3 regions of the Arthrobacter sp. StoSoilB13 genome follow, and region 2 is predicted to be linked to each of the others. Evidence: riboswitches for the same ligand, from Rfam matches in the RefSeq annotation. Region 2 holds a riboswitch; each other region holds the start of a gene.

Region 1 (4,789 bases), 440 kb from region 2:
TTGCTGGACGCAGACAACCCGTCCTCGCGCTGGGTGGCTCCAATCACCACCGTTCCGTCGTCGCGGGGGACGATGTAGACCGGCACCCCGCGGACCATGCCCCGGATGGTGGATGTGAGCAGCGGCTGGAGTTGTTGGGGAACGCGCAGCCTGAGGATGTCGCCGTAAACGGGCCGCAGGGGCAGGTTGAGACCCTCGGGGAGACCGCCGATCCTGGCTGCATCCAGCCCGCAGGCGAGCACAGTCTCTGAGGCCCAAACAACGCGCCCGGCGCCCGGACCGAGCTGGACCCCGCAGACTCGGCCGCCATCCCAGAGCAGGCGGGACGCTTGGAACGGCAGGGCGAAACCGTCCTCCGCTCCGGAAACCCACGTTGCGTCACTTGGTCCGTGGGCCGATAACCCGTCCAGGAGGCATCGTGCAAGGCGCCGCGGATCCACTTGGTGATCGGCCGGTATGTCGAAGGCACAGGAAATCCCGGGGCTGAGCAAAGGCTCGCGCTCGCGCGCTTCACGCAAAGACAGTGGCTCCACGCGCAGCCCCGCGGCCTGCTGGACCGTTCGGAGGTCTGCCAGCGCACGGCGGTCGGCGGCGTCCGCACCAACGGCGATGGTCGACGTCGTGCGGTATCCGGCGGCTGATTCGCTGCCGTGGACGCTCCGGACGAAAGCCGGCCACAGTTGGGAGGATTCCAGCATGAGTTCCAGGAGGTCTTCCTCCTGGTAGTGGAGTTCACTGACCGGAGCCAGCATTCCGGCGGCAGCGAACGTCGCACCCGCTGCGGGGGTGGGATCAATGAGGACCACAGAGCGGCCCTGACGGCGGGCTTCGTGGGCGATGCCAAGGCCGATGACGCCACCACCAATGACTGCCACGTCTGCCTGCAAGGGGATTTGGCGGGATTCTGCCATATGTTTCCTTCCCTACGCCGGTATTAGCCGGATCAGGTCAAGCGGTCGGCGCTGAAGCCCTCTCAGCCGGACGGTCATATGACGCTGTCACGGCTCCCGCAGTACGTGCCCAGTTTAGAGGAACTACTCTGGTTTCCATGACCCAGCATGATGTCCACACCACTGCCCGCCTTTACTTGTGCACTGATGCCCGCAAACGCCAGGGCGATTTCGAAGACTTCGTCGACGCCGCGTTTGAGGGCGGCGTCGACATCATCCAGCTTCGCGACAAGACGCTCGAGGCCGCCGAGGAGCTTGAGGTCCTGGAGGTCCTGCACAACGTTGCCCAGCGGCACGGAAGGCTGTGGGCCGTCAACGACCGCGCCGATGTTGCCAGTATTTCCGGGGCTCCGGTGTTCCATATCGGCCAAAAGGACATCCCATTACGCGCTGCACGGCACCTCCTCCATGACCGCACAGTCATCGGTCTGTCCACCCATACACCGGACCAGGTTGACGCCGCGATAGCTGCCTCCCCCGGCAGGAGCGGACTGGATTATTTCTGTGTTGGCCCGGTGTGGGCAACGCCCACAAAGCCAGGCCGTGAAGCAGTTGGGCTGGACCTGGTCACATATGCCGCGGAAGCCGTAAAGCGCGCGGATGAGGAGACCGTAGGCGGCGTCCTCCTCCCCTGGTTCGCCATCGGCGGCATAGACCTCACCAATGTTGAACAGGTGGTTGCAGCCGGAGCCAGCCGGATCGTGGTGGTACGTGCCATCACTGAGGCGGAGGACCCGACGGCGGCGGCCAAGACTTTGCTGGAAGCGCTCGACGCCGGATAACCACCCCGGCGCCCTGGCTGCGGAGGATATTCGAAAGTGTCCTAAGCCGTGAGCCCCAGCCCGGACATGCGTCGCCCATGCCGCTCCGCCAGCTCAGCGGTGAGGGCCTTGACTGCATTGCGCGCATCCCCGCCGCCCTTGAGCAGCGGTCCCAGCTGGGGATGTTCCATGCCTACGCGTTGTGCTTGCGTCAGGGCTTCACCGACCAGGCGGCGGCCCCACAAAGCCAGGCGCGACGCCAGGCGGGGGTCGTCAGCCAGGGCCCTGCGCAGGAGGATGCGTAAAACTTCCGTGGCTTGGTCGGCGGAGGCCACCTTCTGGACAAAGAGTTGCGTCCCGCCGTCAAGGAACGACGCGACCATGCGGTAGAAGTCCGATGACACGGTGTCGATCACATAGGCCTTCATGACAGATTCAAACCAGTCCGCTGGCTTTGTTCGCTCGTGAAAGTGGTCAAACGAGCGCTGGAACGGAAGCATGGCTTCTTCGGCATCGAGTCCCATCTCCGAGAGCCGGCTGCTGATCAAGGCGAAGTTTCCGTAAGCGCCGACGGCGATCTTTGCCAGCACTGCCCTGTCATGGAGGTTGGGAGCGTACCGCGAGTCGAAAGACAGCCGGCCAAACGCGGAGAGCTCGCCGTACGCCATGGCCCCCAGCAGCTCCGAAGAGAGTCGCTGGATGCGAGCATTATCGTCCAAGGAAGTGCTCATGGTCCAAGACTATCCAGCGATTTCGGGCTAACCTGATTTTCGTGTCACATCATCGGATTTCGCCCAACGTCGACGACTCGTCGGACCAGCTCGCGGCGGCATTTGCCGCCCTCCGGACCGAACTGGAGCTCCCGGGCGAGTATCCGGCCGAAGCCGTGGCGGAAGCCCGCAAAGCGGTGGAAAACCATACGCTGCCGGACCGTGACCTCAGGGACATTCCCTTTGTGACCATTGATCCCGCCACGTCCACCGACCTGGACCAAGCAGTGTTCATTGAACGTGCCGACGACGGTTACAAAGTCCTCTACGCAATCGCGGACGTGCCATCCTTCGTTGCTCCCGGCGGGGCGCTCGATGCCGAAACCCGGCAACGGGGACAAACGTTTTACGCTCCTGACGGGAGGATCCCGCTGCACCCGGAGGTCATCAGCGAAAACGCCGGAAGCCTGCTGGCCGGTCAGGACTGCAGCGCCTTCGTGTGGGACTTCGAACTGGACCGCAATGCGGAGGTAACCGCCACGTCCGTGGCCCGTGGCACTGTCCGTAGCCGCACGAAGCTCAGTTACAAAGGTGCCCAGGAGCAGATCGATGCCGGCACAGCCCCGGAGGTCCTTAAGCTCCTCAAAGAGGTTGGCCTGAAGCGCGTGGAACTGGAACGACTCCGCGGTGGTGCCAACCTGAACATGCCGGAGCAGGAAATCGTCCAGGCGACAGGTGGCGGGGGCTACAGGATTGTGGCCGCGCCGTCCTTGCCTGTGGAGGACTGGAATGCGCAGATATCCCTCATGACCGGGATGGCGGCCGCCCAACTGATGCTTGACGGAAAAGTGGGCATCCTGCGCACCATGCCGGCACCGGATGAGCGGTCACTGCTCCACTTCAAACGCCAGACAAAGGCCCTCGGGAAACCCTGGGACGGCGAGATCACCTACGGTGAGTACCTTCGGACACTTGACGCTTCGGATCCCAAACAACTCGCCATCCTGCACTCGGCAGGCACACTCTTCCGCGGCGCTGGATACACGCCTTTCGATGGCGAACTTCCCCCCAACATCATCCAGTCAGCCATCGGCGCACCCTATGCCCACACCACTGCCCCTTTGCGTCGCCTCATCGACCGCTTTGTCCTGGTGATCTGCGAGGCCCTCAGCAACGGCCACCAGATCCCCGCCTGGGCGCGGGAAGCACTTCCATCCCTGCCTGAGATCATGGCCTCATCCGACCAACTGGCCGGCCGGCTTGAGCGTCTGGCCATGGACACAGTGGAAGCTGCACTCGTGGCCAACCACATCGGCGAGGAGTTCGACGCGGTCGTCATCTCCGGTTCCAAGCCGTCCAATGGCACGATCAATGGCAATGGAAGGGCAAACGGAAACGGCAATGGGCCGTTCGGCATCATCCAGATAGCCGAACCCGCGGTGACAGCCCGATGTGACGGCGAAATGGAATCAGGCACCAAGGTCCGGGTGCAACTCCTGAAGGCCGATATCGCCAGCCGCGAGATCCGCTTTACGCTGCTCCCCTAAGTCCCCGCAGGACCCGAACTGCCGCCGATCCGGGCTTTAGCGCTCCCAGAGGATAGACTGACCCTGTAGTAATGGATGCCCGGTCGTTGATTCAGTTAATTTTTGAACTCAACAAGCCCGCCCCTACGCGATCTTGAGATGTGCCCGCTGGTCACCAGTGCCAGTACTTAGATAGCCCGCGATCGGCTTCCACTGGATTAGCTTGCGCGCCGGTTCGTGCTCCGGTACGGCTCCGCCACCCGTTGAGCATGCAGCGCCAATGCCCAAATGAATAAGGAAACTCCCTGTGAGTGAATTGCACACCCATGAAGTCCTGACGGACGCCACCGGCACCGAATCCATCGAGCCCGAGGAAACGATCATCTCTGATGAGACGCCCCACGAGATCGAAGAGAAATCGTTCGCTGACTACAACGTCCGCGCCGACATCGTCGAATCCCTCGCCGATGCCGGTATCACCCATCCCTTCCCCATCCAGGCCATGACGCTGCCCGTAGCCCTTAGCGGCCACGACATCATCGGCCAGGCCAAGACCGGTACAGGCAAGACCCTCGGTTTCGGTATTCCGGCACTGCAGCGCGTGGAAGGCCGCGATGACCCCGGCTACGCCAAGCTGGCCGTCCCCGGTGCCCCGCAGGCCCTGGTCATCGTTCCTACCCGTGAGCTTGCGGTCCAGGTAGCCAACGATCTCCAGACGGCATCCCGCAAGCGCAACGCCCGCATCGCCACGATCTACGGTGGCCGTGCGTATGAGCCGCAGATTGACGCCCTTCAGAAGGGCGTCGAGGTAGTGGTTGGCACCCCGGGCCGTTTGATCGACC
Region 2 (4,789 bases):
TGTTCACTACGCGACGTCCGCGGCGAGTACCAAACTCAACCGCACCGGGCCTCGAGTGCGAACAGGGTGTCGTCGCCACCGCGGCCGACGCCTGCACCGGGGTGGAAGTGGGTTCCGCGCTGGCGAACGATGATCTCGCCTGCGGAAACTACCTGGCCACCGAAACGCTTGACGCCGAGGCGCTGTGCGTTGGAGTCACGACCGTTGCGAGTGGAGCTCGCGCCTTTTTTGTGTGCCATGTGAAATGCCTGCCTCTAAATTTCTGGGGAAACTGAAAATCTGAACAGAGTAACGAAAGTTACTTGATGCTCGTGATCTTGATCTTGGTCAGTTCCTGACGGTGACCCTGGCGCTTCTTGTAGCCGGTCTTGTTCTTGAACTTCTGGATGACGATCTTGGGACCGCGAAGGTCCTCAAGGATCTCAGCCGTGACCTTGACCTTGGCCAGGTCCGCAGCAGCGGACGTGACCTTGTCGCCGTCAACCAGGAGCAAGGCGGGCAGCTCAAGCGTGCTGCCGGCTCCACCGGGGACGCGGTTAAGCGTTACGTAGTCTCCAACGGAAACTTTTTCTTGGCGGCCGCCTGCGCGGACAATCGCGTACACCACTTGGGTACTCACTTCTCTCGACGTTTCTTACTAAATTTGCGTGCGGAACCTTGAACCGGAATCAGGCTTGGTTCGCGCTGTGCCTCAACGCCGTGGACTTCAGATCGAAGCCCGCGAGTCATCCCATGAACAATTCCAAGGGGCATAACCCAAGTGTTGGCGTAAGCACCGAAGATCAAGATTACGCTAGTTTGACCTTCAGCTGCAAATGAGGCCGGGTCCGGAGGCTATCGGGTGACTTGCATCACCAGTTGTAACGGACTCTCCCGGCACCGTGCCCATACAGCCTACAGGGTTTGGGCGGGAATGCTGCGATTTGGCTGGCGACGCGCGGGAGTTTCGTCGATCGGCTATGCAGAAACCACGGAAATCGAACTCAGGCGAAGAGCCTTGGCGCATCAAAGAAGGCCGTCTCGTAGCGGCAAGAGTGTGTAAAGGCCTCAACCATGGCCTCGCGTTCCTGCGCAGAGGCCTTGAGGGCGGCTGCGTCCGTAAGGTCGATCGCTTTGCGGGTTGCGGCAGCAAACTCCTCGTCGGCGTAGGTCTTCAACCAGTCGGCGTACGGGTGGTCGCCGGGTGCGCCTGCATCCACGTAGGCCGCGTGGAGTTGCCGGCCTACCTCCGCGTACAGCCAGTAACAGGGCAGGATTGCTGCGAGCAACACAGCGTAACTGCCGGACGCGGAAGTGGCCAGGAGGTGGTCCACGTACGACTTGGTCACGGGTCCGGTCTGCGTCGGAGCCGGGCGCGTGCTCAGCCAGTTCCGATGAAGCTCGGACTCGACCTCAAGGCAGGTCTGTGACGCCTTGGCCCAGAAGAGCTGCTCTTCCTCAGTGGGGGCAAGGGCACCGGCGCGGGCCAGAACCCGGGAATAGCCGTTGAGGTAGATGGCATCCTGGGCAAGGTAGTAGTTGAACTCGGGCTCAGGGAGCCTCCCCGACTGCAGGCCCTGGATGAAGGCCAGGCCGTAGATTGCGTCCAACTCCGGCGTGGCTTCCGCCCAAAGTCGCGCGGCAAAATCGCCGGACCGGCCAGCAGGATTCCGTGTCGGCTCCAGATGGTGAAAGTGCTGGATCGGCCCGCTGCCCCTGCCCACGTCGAGCCCGTCGGCCGCAGAAAGGGCCTGCAGCAGCCACGGCTTAACCTCCCGCAGTGACGCTTCCCAGTCACCTCTGCGGGCCTGCACCGTGGCCAATGCCGAGGAGAGCGAACAGCCCGTTCCGTGGCTGTTCCGGGTATCCACGCGGGGACCGGCCACCTCGATAACGTCCTGCCGCAGCAAGCCGCTCGTATTGACCAAGGCATCAGGACATTCCGCTCCTGCCAAATGGCCACCCTTCACCAGGATGGTCGTTCCACATTCGGCAGCCAGACGCTTGCCTTGGTCAAGGGCAGTGGCCCAGTCCGGGGCGTCAGGCTCCCCCAGCAACATAGCCAGTTCGGGAAGGTTGGGGGTAACGAGATCCGCCAAAGGCAGGAGGCTGCGCAGGGCGGCTTCGGCGTTCCCACGCAGAAGCCGGTCGCCGCTGGTGGCCACCATCACCGGGTCAAGGACCACGACGGCGGGACGCACGTCTTCGAGCCAGCTGCGGACTTCGTGGATGACGGACGCGTCACCCAACATCCCGATCTTGACGGCATCAATCTCAATATCGCTGCTGACGGCATCCAGTTGCTGGCGCAGGAACTCCACGGGCGGAACATGGACTGCACTGACTCCAAGGGTGTTCTGTGCCGTGAGCGCCGTGATGGCAGCCATTCCGTAACCACCGTGCGCAGCAATGCTCTTCAGGTCTGCCTGGATCCCTGCGCCTCCGGACGGATCCGAACCGGCAATGCTAAGCACCCGCGGATGTTGCCGGGCAGCCACGGGTCCGCCAACGCTACCGGCGGGGTCAAGGGGGTAGACAGGGGAACTCGACAATGAAGCCATGATGGACATCCCTTCGCCGGTGCTAACCGGACAGGTTCAACGGGTCTGGATCTCAGCCAGGCCCAGCGCCCGGCACCCCGTGTCAGTTTCCTAGCGTAGCCGGGAAGTCCAGCGGTCCGGGAACCGGGCCTGCTTGGGTGCATGGATGTGACTGCCGGCGACAAAAGAGTCCCGCAGTATCCGACGACATCGGATACTGCGGGACTCTTTCAATACGTCATCAGTGCTGACGTGCTTACAACTCCGAAGCTGGAACTCCTACGCCGAGGATGATGGGCTCGTCAGCTGCCTTCTTTTTGGCAGGCTCTTCCGCTGCCGGCGCTTTGGCCTCGTGGGCCGTTCCACCCGCGGCTGCGGCAGTTACCTCGTGGTGCTCCACGCTGGTTTCGTTTGCGGCACCCTGTGCCCTGCTCGCGCTACGGTTCCTTCGGCCTCGACTTCCACGCGAACGCGAAGAACGATCGTTCTGACCGTCGGTGGCCGCAGCACTGGCAGCGGAGGTAGTGGCAGCGGAAGTTTCGGAAGCCGCGGCAGGTCCGGAAACCGTATCCACAGTCTTTTCCTCGGCAGCCGGTGCAGCACCGAGGTGCGAGAACGCCTCCGCCAGCAGGTCCAGGCTCATGGCCGGCTTGCCCGCAGACGGTTCCTCATGGTGCTCCACGAATGGAAGCGCCACTTCTTCGCCACCGAAGCGCAAAACGGGCGTGGACCGTGCCTCCCGAACCGCTGCTTCATGGCTGGCGGCATCAGCTGCGGCCGCTCCCCCGGCATCGCCGGTTGCCGTATCAGACACGGATTCAGCCGTGTCGTGATGCTGACCGGCCGCGCGTGCCAGTTCCTCCGCGCGGTGAACTTCGTCGTCGTGCAAGTGCGCGGCATGCGCTGCAGCGGCGATGGTGGCAAGAGCCGCCCTGGTCGCCTCGGCCCTTCGCCTGGCGAACGGGGTCAACCGACTCCTTGCCACTTGGCGCAGCTACCGGGGCGGCAGCGGTGCTGTGGGTGGAGACTGGTTCCTCGGCTATCGCTCCCCCACCTTTCCCACGGCGACGCTTGCGTTCATTCCGGGCAGCAGGCTGTTGCGGTTCTGTGTGTGGACGGTGGTGCTCGGCGGCAACTACGTTGGCGCGTCGGTGTTCCACGGGCTCATCATGGGTGACGACGCCGCGTCCGGCGCAGTGCTCGCACTGCTCACCGAACACTTCAAGCAAGCCTGTGCCCATGCGCTTGCGTGTCATCTGCACAAGGCCAAGCGACGTCACTTCAGCCACTTGATGCTTGGTGCGGTCACGGCCCAGGCATTCCACCAATCGGCGGAGCACCAGGTCACGGTTGGATTCAAGGACCATGTCGATGAAGTCGATGACAATGATGCCGCCGATATCGCGCAGGCGCAGCTGGCGAACTACTTCCTCGGCCGCTTCAAGGTTGTTCTTGGTGACGGTTTCTTCAAGGTTTCCACCGCTGCCGGTGAATTTACCCGTGTTGACGTCCACCACGGTCATGGCCTCGGTGCGGTCGATGACAAGGGAACCGCCGGACGGCAGGAAGACCTTGCGCTCCAGAGCTTTGTGGATCTGTTCGTCGATCCGCCAGGCCGCAAAAATGTCCTGGTCCTTGGTCCACTTTTCAAGGCGGCCCACCAAATCGGGAGCAACATAGGTGACGTAAGCCTCAATGGTGTCCCACGCGTCGTCGCCGGAAACAATCAGCTTGGAAAAGTCCTCGTTGAAGACATCCCGGACCACCTTGATGGTGAGGTCAGGTTCGCCGTAGAGCAGTTCGGGTGCCAGCACCTTGGTGGAGGACGCCTGGCCTTCAATGCCTTCCCATTGCGCGCGCAAACGGTTGATGTCGTGCGTCAGTTCTTCCTCGGAGGCACCTTCAGCGGCCGTGCGCACGATGACGCCGGCGTTCTCAGGCAAACGGTCCTTGAGAATGCGCTTGAGGCGGTTGCGTTCGACGTCGGGCAGTTTGCGCGAGATGCCGGTCATGGAACCGCCAGGCACGTACACAAGGTAGCGGCCCGGGAGGGAAATCTGGCTTGTGAGGCGCGCGCCCTTGTGGCCAACAGGATCCTTGGTCACCTGCACCAGGACAGAATCACCGGACTTGAGGGCATTCTCGATCCGGCGCGGCTGTCCCTCGAGATTGACGGCGTCCCAGTTGACTTCGCCGGCGTAAAGAACGGCGTTGCGCCCGCGTCCGATGTCCACGAAGGCAGCTTCCATGGACGGCAGAACATTCTGGAC
Region 3 (4,789 bases), 1.2 Mb from region 2:
TGACGGCCAGCCGGGAAGCCCGACGCACTGCCTGGACCAGCAGCCCGAAGCTCTGTCCAAGCGTTGCCTTTAGCCGTTGCAGCGGGCTGCCCTGCGAACCCACTCCGCGGGCCCGCCTGGCCATGCCGATGGTCTGCCATTCCTCAGCCATCAATCCCACCAGGCGCATCGCGGCCAGCGAGCCGAGGACAAAGCGGTGTGGCAGTCTTGCCTTTTGTGCCAGCGCATCGGCCAGGTCGGTGGGGTCGGTGCAGGTCATCAGCAGGATCGCCGGCAGCGCAATCGCCAAGCCGCGCAGCATGAAACCCAGCCCCAGCTGGAGGGAACCTTCGCTGATGGACCAGAGTCCGACGTCGAGCAGTACGGCCCCGCTGTCAGCCGCCACGATTGCGGTGCTCCAGCCACCTATCGCTGCAGCGATGATGAGCGGCCAGGCCCCGCTGCCATAGAAGCCCCAGCGTGAGGCCAGCCAACGGGAACAGGGCCAGCTCGGCGACGAGGGCCGTTGAAGCGGACACCCAGTCGATCGACAATGCGAGCACCAGCGAAATGAGGAACACGGACACGAACTTAACCAAGGGGTTGGCGCGCGTAAGGAGGGCGTGGTTGCCGCGCAGGTTCAGGGCGTCCCTCATGCAGCACCGGCTTCCTGGCGGGCTGCTTCGCTGTGCGGGTCCGGAACTTGCGGCGTAGCTGGATCCAGCCGGAGCTCGGTGCCGCCCAGGACCGCGCTGAATTCTTCGTCGTGCGTCACGGACACAACGGCTGTTCCAGCATCGAGCAGTTCAGAGAGGAAGGATGCCAGTTCGGCCCAGGTGTTGGCGTCCTGGCCGAACGTGGGCTCGTCCAGGACCAGCACCTTAGGGTGGGCCGCAAGGACCGTGGCCACGGACAACCTGCGTTTCTCGCCGCCGGACAACGTGTAAGGATTCGCGTCCACCAAATGCGTGAGCCGCAAACGCTCCAGCAATTCATCCACGCGTTCTTCGCCGTGTCCCAGATGCTTTGGTCCAAACATCAACTCGTCCAGGACCTTGCCCGTCACGAACTGGTGCTCCGGTTCCTGGAACACGGTGCCAATGCGGGAAATCAGCTGATCCGCCTTCCACTTGAACGGGTCGATTCCAGCTCCCTCGGAAAGCTCGACGGCGGCACTCACCTTGCCGTCAACCGGCGCCAGAAGGCCGGCCAATGTGAGCGCAAAAGTAGATTTGCCTGCACCGTTCGGACCCGTGATGGTCAGTGCCTGGCCAGCCCGTACTTGTGCACTGATATCCGATTGCACGGGGACGGGCGGGATGGTCTTGAAACGGCGGCGGCGGGACTTCCCACGGGAAACAGCCAGGTCCTGTGCGACGAGGAGGAGCTGGGCGGTGGCTTCAGGGCCGGCAGGACCCGATGCCGCGGACTTGGCCCTGCGGGCGCGGGTAGCCGGAACGTACCCCGGCACCCACACTCCCGCTGCCATCAGCATGGTGCGGGCCTCTGTGAGCACCTGATCCGGGGGGCCGTCCAGGAGCACACCGCCCCCGGCCGAGGGTGGCTGGAGGACCACGATCCTGTCCACCAGGTCCTTCCACACGGACACACGGTGTTCAACGACAACCAAAGTGGCGCCGGTCTTGTCCAGGCAGCGCTGCACGGCGTCCCGAACCTCAAGCACGCCCACCGGATCAAGGTTGGCCGTAGGTTCGTCCAGGAGGATCAGCCCGGGCCGCATCGCGAGGATGCCAGCCAACGCAAGGCGCTGCTTCTGCCCGCCGGACAGGGCCGCCGTCGGGTGATCCAGTGCCAAGCCGCCGCCTGCAGCGGTGCGCAACCCGACGTCGTCGAGCGCTTCATGGACGCGCGCCCAAATTTCTTCCCGGGGAACGGCCAGGTTTTCGGCGCCAAACGCGACATCGTCACCCACCCGGGAGAGCACTACCTGGGTTTCCGGATCCTGCTGCATCAGACCTGCGCGTCCGCGCTGTTCGCGGGGAGCAACGCCGTCGATCAGCAGCGAGCCGGTCTCGTCGGAATCATCCTCCTCATCACCCAGCACACCGGCGAGGGCGTGGAGCAGTGTCGATTTTCCTGCGCCCGATGGACCCAGCAAGAGCACACGCTCGCCGGGCCCGATCCGGAGATCGAGGTCCTGGATGGCGGGTGTGGAACGCCCGGCATGCCGCCATCCCCACCCTTGGGCGGTAATGGCGGCAGGCCGCACCTGGCCGCTGCTTTGCGTGGCAGGCATTAGTTGAAGACGGGCTCCGAAGCAGCCTTCCGCGACGCGAAGGAGCTCAGTACACCGGTCTTAGCCAGCCCGCGGGTGGCAACCCAGGACAGCGCGCCCGCGATGATCGCACCGGAGAGCGTGGTGAAGGCGATGTAAGCCAGCTTGTCGATTGCTTCGTAGGCGATGTTCCAGCCCCAAGGCAGGAAGGAATCGTTGAGACCGCAGAAGAGGCCCGAGCCGGCACCTGCGAGGAGTGCAGCGGAGAGGTCGAACTTCTTGTACCGGAACGCAGCGAAGACGAGTTCCGCGCCCAGTCCCTGGAGGACGCCGGAGATGAGGACGGTGGTGCCGTACTGGGAACCCATGATGAGTTCGCCGGTGGCGGCGACGGCTTCGCAGAACAGGGCTGCGCCCGGCTTGCGGATGATGAGCATGCCCAGGACGGCCGGGATCATCCAGCCACCGGCGATCAAACCGGTGAGCGGCGGATACGTGGCGTTCATGGGAATGGATACGATTGCGGCGCCCTGGGACCAGGCCCAAAAAATCACGCCGCCGGCGATGGCAATCAAAGCTGCCACCACGATGTCTACAACACGCCAGTTATAACTGGTTTTCTTCACGCTTGCCGTGGTCATTTTTTCTGCCTCCTGAGGTACAGGAGGGGAAAGTGCTCCCCGGAAACCCCCGGCCGGCCTGCGCCGCCCGGATCCGGACACTCTGAGAAGCTCGACTCCCTTGCGCCGGTACTAACCGGATCAGGTTCGAGGGTCTGCGGCTGTCCGCACTCTCAGCGCCCTCGCGTCACCTGCATCTCTGCAAGGTCCGACGGCGGCGCTCCCCTGTCGTTATTAATCTGCCCTTATGGGCGTGGTTCAGTTTACACCTGTGGGTGTTCGTGGGCTCCTCGGACTAGTCACAAAGCGGTTGGCTCCCCTTCTCCTGCGTTGCGGGGCCGGCTCTGCGCCCCATTCTCCGGTCTTAGCACGCGCACCGGGCCCCGCAACAGGACCTGAGACAATGATGCAGCAGGAATCGACGCGGCAAAGGGGTAATTCATGACGGACCTTCCCATTACGGACATGCCAGTTCCCCAACCCCGCCTTGCCGCGAGCGTCATCCTGCTCCGCGACGCCCCGGGCGGGCTTGAGGCCTTCGTCCAGCACAGGGTTGCCACCATGGACTTCGCCGCCGGCATGGTGGTCTTTCCGGGCGGCCGGGTTGATGCCGCTGACCAGGATGGATGGGATTACCCTGTCCGGCTGCTGGAACAGCACGCTGCAGACTGGCATCTGAGTTCCATCGCCGTCGATCCTGTACAGGCCCCGGCAAAGTCAGGCATGCTGCTCACCGCTGCCCTGCGGGAAGTTTGGGAGGAGGCCGGACTTCGCCTTGACGCCTCAGACCTTCGCCCTTGGGCAAACTGGGTCACGCCCACGGACATGCCCAAGCGCTTCGACACGTACTTCTATGTAGCCAAGCCTGCTCCGGAAGCAGCACCCCAGCACCAAACTACTGAAGCGTGGCAATCACTCTGGATGCCGGTGGACGGGATCCTGGCGGCCGAGGCGGCCGGTAAATTGCAGCTGATGCCGCCCACGTATTACCTGCTCAAGGAAATTTCCGGGCTCGGAACCGTGGATGCCGTTTGGGAAGCCGATCACGATGTTGTTCCTGTCCTGGCACCACGCGGTTCCATGGCGGCTTTCCTCAAGGAACGCGAAAACCGCCGCTAGTCCCAACCCGCCTGCATGTGAGGCTAGGCTGGGGGCATGAACCTCTTTTTCAAGCTGCTGGGTGCCGGAGTAAGCCTTGCAGCCGGATTCGTCGGCACCAAGTTGGTCAACAAGGGCTGGGAAAAGGCCACCGGCAACAAGCCGCCCACGGGCCACGACGATATGGAAACGAGCCTCCGGTCAGCCTTGTCCTTCGCGCTGATTTCGGCCTTCGTCAGCACGCTCATCCAGGTTTTCGCGAGCCGTGGCACCCAGCGTGCCATCGCCCGCTTCGCAAAGACGCACGACATCGTCTAGGCCGGGCACAGCCATCCCGTTGTCTTAAGTCCGGGGTGGAACCCTAAGGATCCGCAGTGGAACCCTAAGGATCCGGGGTGGAACCGTTGCCGGCTGCCCTTTGGACAACCGCTTCAAGCTCATCCTTGGTGAGCAGTTCGCGGTGCCCATGTTTGGTTCGGTAGGCGGAGCGGCCCACCATGTGTGCGGAGACCGGTGTGGTCAGCAATTGGAATATCCAGGCCACCACGAGAACCGGCCAAACCCACCATGTGCGCATTTGCAGACCCATGGCTGCAAGCATCAGGAAAAGACCCAGGACTTGCGGCTTCGTTGCCGCGTGCATTCGGCTCATGAGGTCGGGGAACCGCAGGAGGCCAATTGCTGCGCCAAGCGACATCAGGGCACCCACCACAAGAAACATGGCCGTCACCGCGTCGATTACGGCATCCACGCCAGTAGGTTCAGGAGTCATTGCTCTGATCCCTCCGATCCGCGACAAACCGGGCAAACGTTACGGAGCCTACAAAGCCGATCACGGCGAGAGCCACGAGCAACA

Evidence for each region. Region 2 has a riboswitch for thiamine pyrophosphate ahead of LDP01_RS05030 (bifunctional hydroxymethylpyrimidine kinase/phosphomethylpyrimidine kinase). Riboswitches for the same ligand answer to the same signal wherever they lie in the genome.
Region 1: it holds a riboswitch for thiamine pyrophosphate, as region 2 does, so the genes downstream of both, thiO (glycine oxidase ThiO) here and LDP01_RS05030 (bifunctional hydroxymethylpyrimidine kinase/phosphomethylpyrimidine kinase) in region 2, are expected to answer to the same signal.
Region 3: it holds a riboswitch for thiamine pyrophosphate, as region 2 does, so the genes downstream of both, LDP01_RS11715 (ECF transporter S component) here and LDP01_RS05030 (bifunctional hydroxymethylpyrimidine kinase/phosphomethylpyrimidine kinase) in region 2, are expected to answer to the same signal.

Annotation. Positions count from the first base shown of each region.
Region 1 is NZ_AP024647.1:1,505,113-1,509,901, forward strand. Features, by position in the region: gene thiO (glycine oxidase ThiO) at 1-911, opposite strand, end outside; TPP riboswitch at 904-1,021, opposite strand; gene thiE (thiamine phosphate synthase) at 1,049-1,732, shown strand; gene LDP01_RS07050 (ferritin-like fold-containing protein) at 1,774-2,442, opposite strand; gene LDP01_RS07055 (RNB domain-containing ribonuclease) at 2,484-3,968, shown strand; gene LDP01_RS07060 (DEAD/DEAH box helicase) at 4,255-4,789, shown strand, end outside.
Region 2 is NZ_AP024647.1:1,063,982-1,068,770, forward strand. Features, by position in the region: partial or broken gene rpmA (50S ribosomal protein L27) at 1-239, opposite strand, end outside; gene rplU (50S ribosomal protein L21) at 299-607, opposite strand; gene LDP01_RS05030 (bifunctional hydroxymethylpyrimidine kinase/phosphomethylpyrimidine kinase) at 984-2,540, opposite strand; TPP riboswitch at 2,532-2,630, opposite strand; partial or broken gene LDP01_RS05035 (Rne/Rng family ribonuclease) at 2,776-4,789, opposite strand, start outside.
Region 3 is NZ_AP024647.1:2,490,900-2,495,688, forward strand. Features, by position in the region: partial or broken gene LDP01_RS11705 (energy-coupling factor transporter transmembrane component T family protein) at 1-635, opposite strand, end outside; gene LDP01_RS11710 (ABC transporter ATP-binding protein) at 632-2,236, opposite strand; gene LDP01_RS11715 (ECF transporter S component) at 2,236-2,856, opposite strand; TPP riboswitch at 2,936-3,072, opposite strand; gene LDP01_RS11720 (NUDIX hydrolase) at 3,277-3,954, shown strand; gene LDP01_RS11725 (DUF4235 domain-containing protein) at 3,991-4,251, shown strand; gene mnhG (monovalent cation/H(+) antiporter subunit G) at 4,316-4,705, opposite strand; gene LDP01_RS11735 (MrpF/PhaF family protein) at 4,695-4,789, opposite strand, start outside.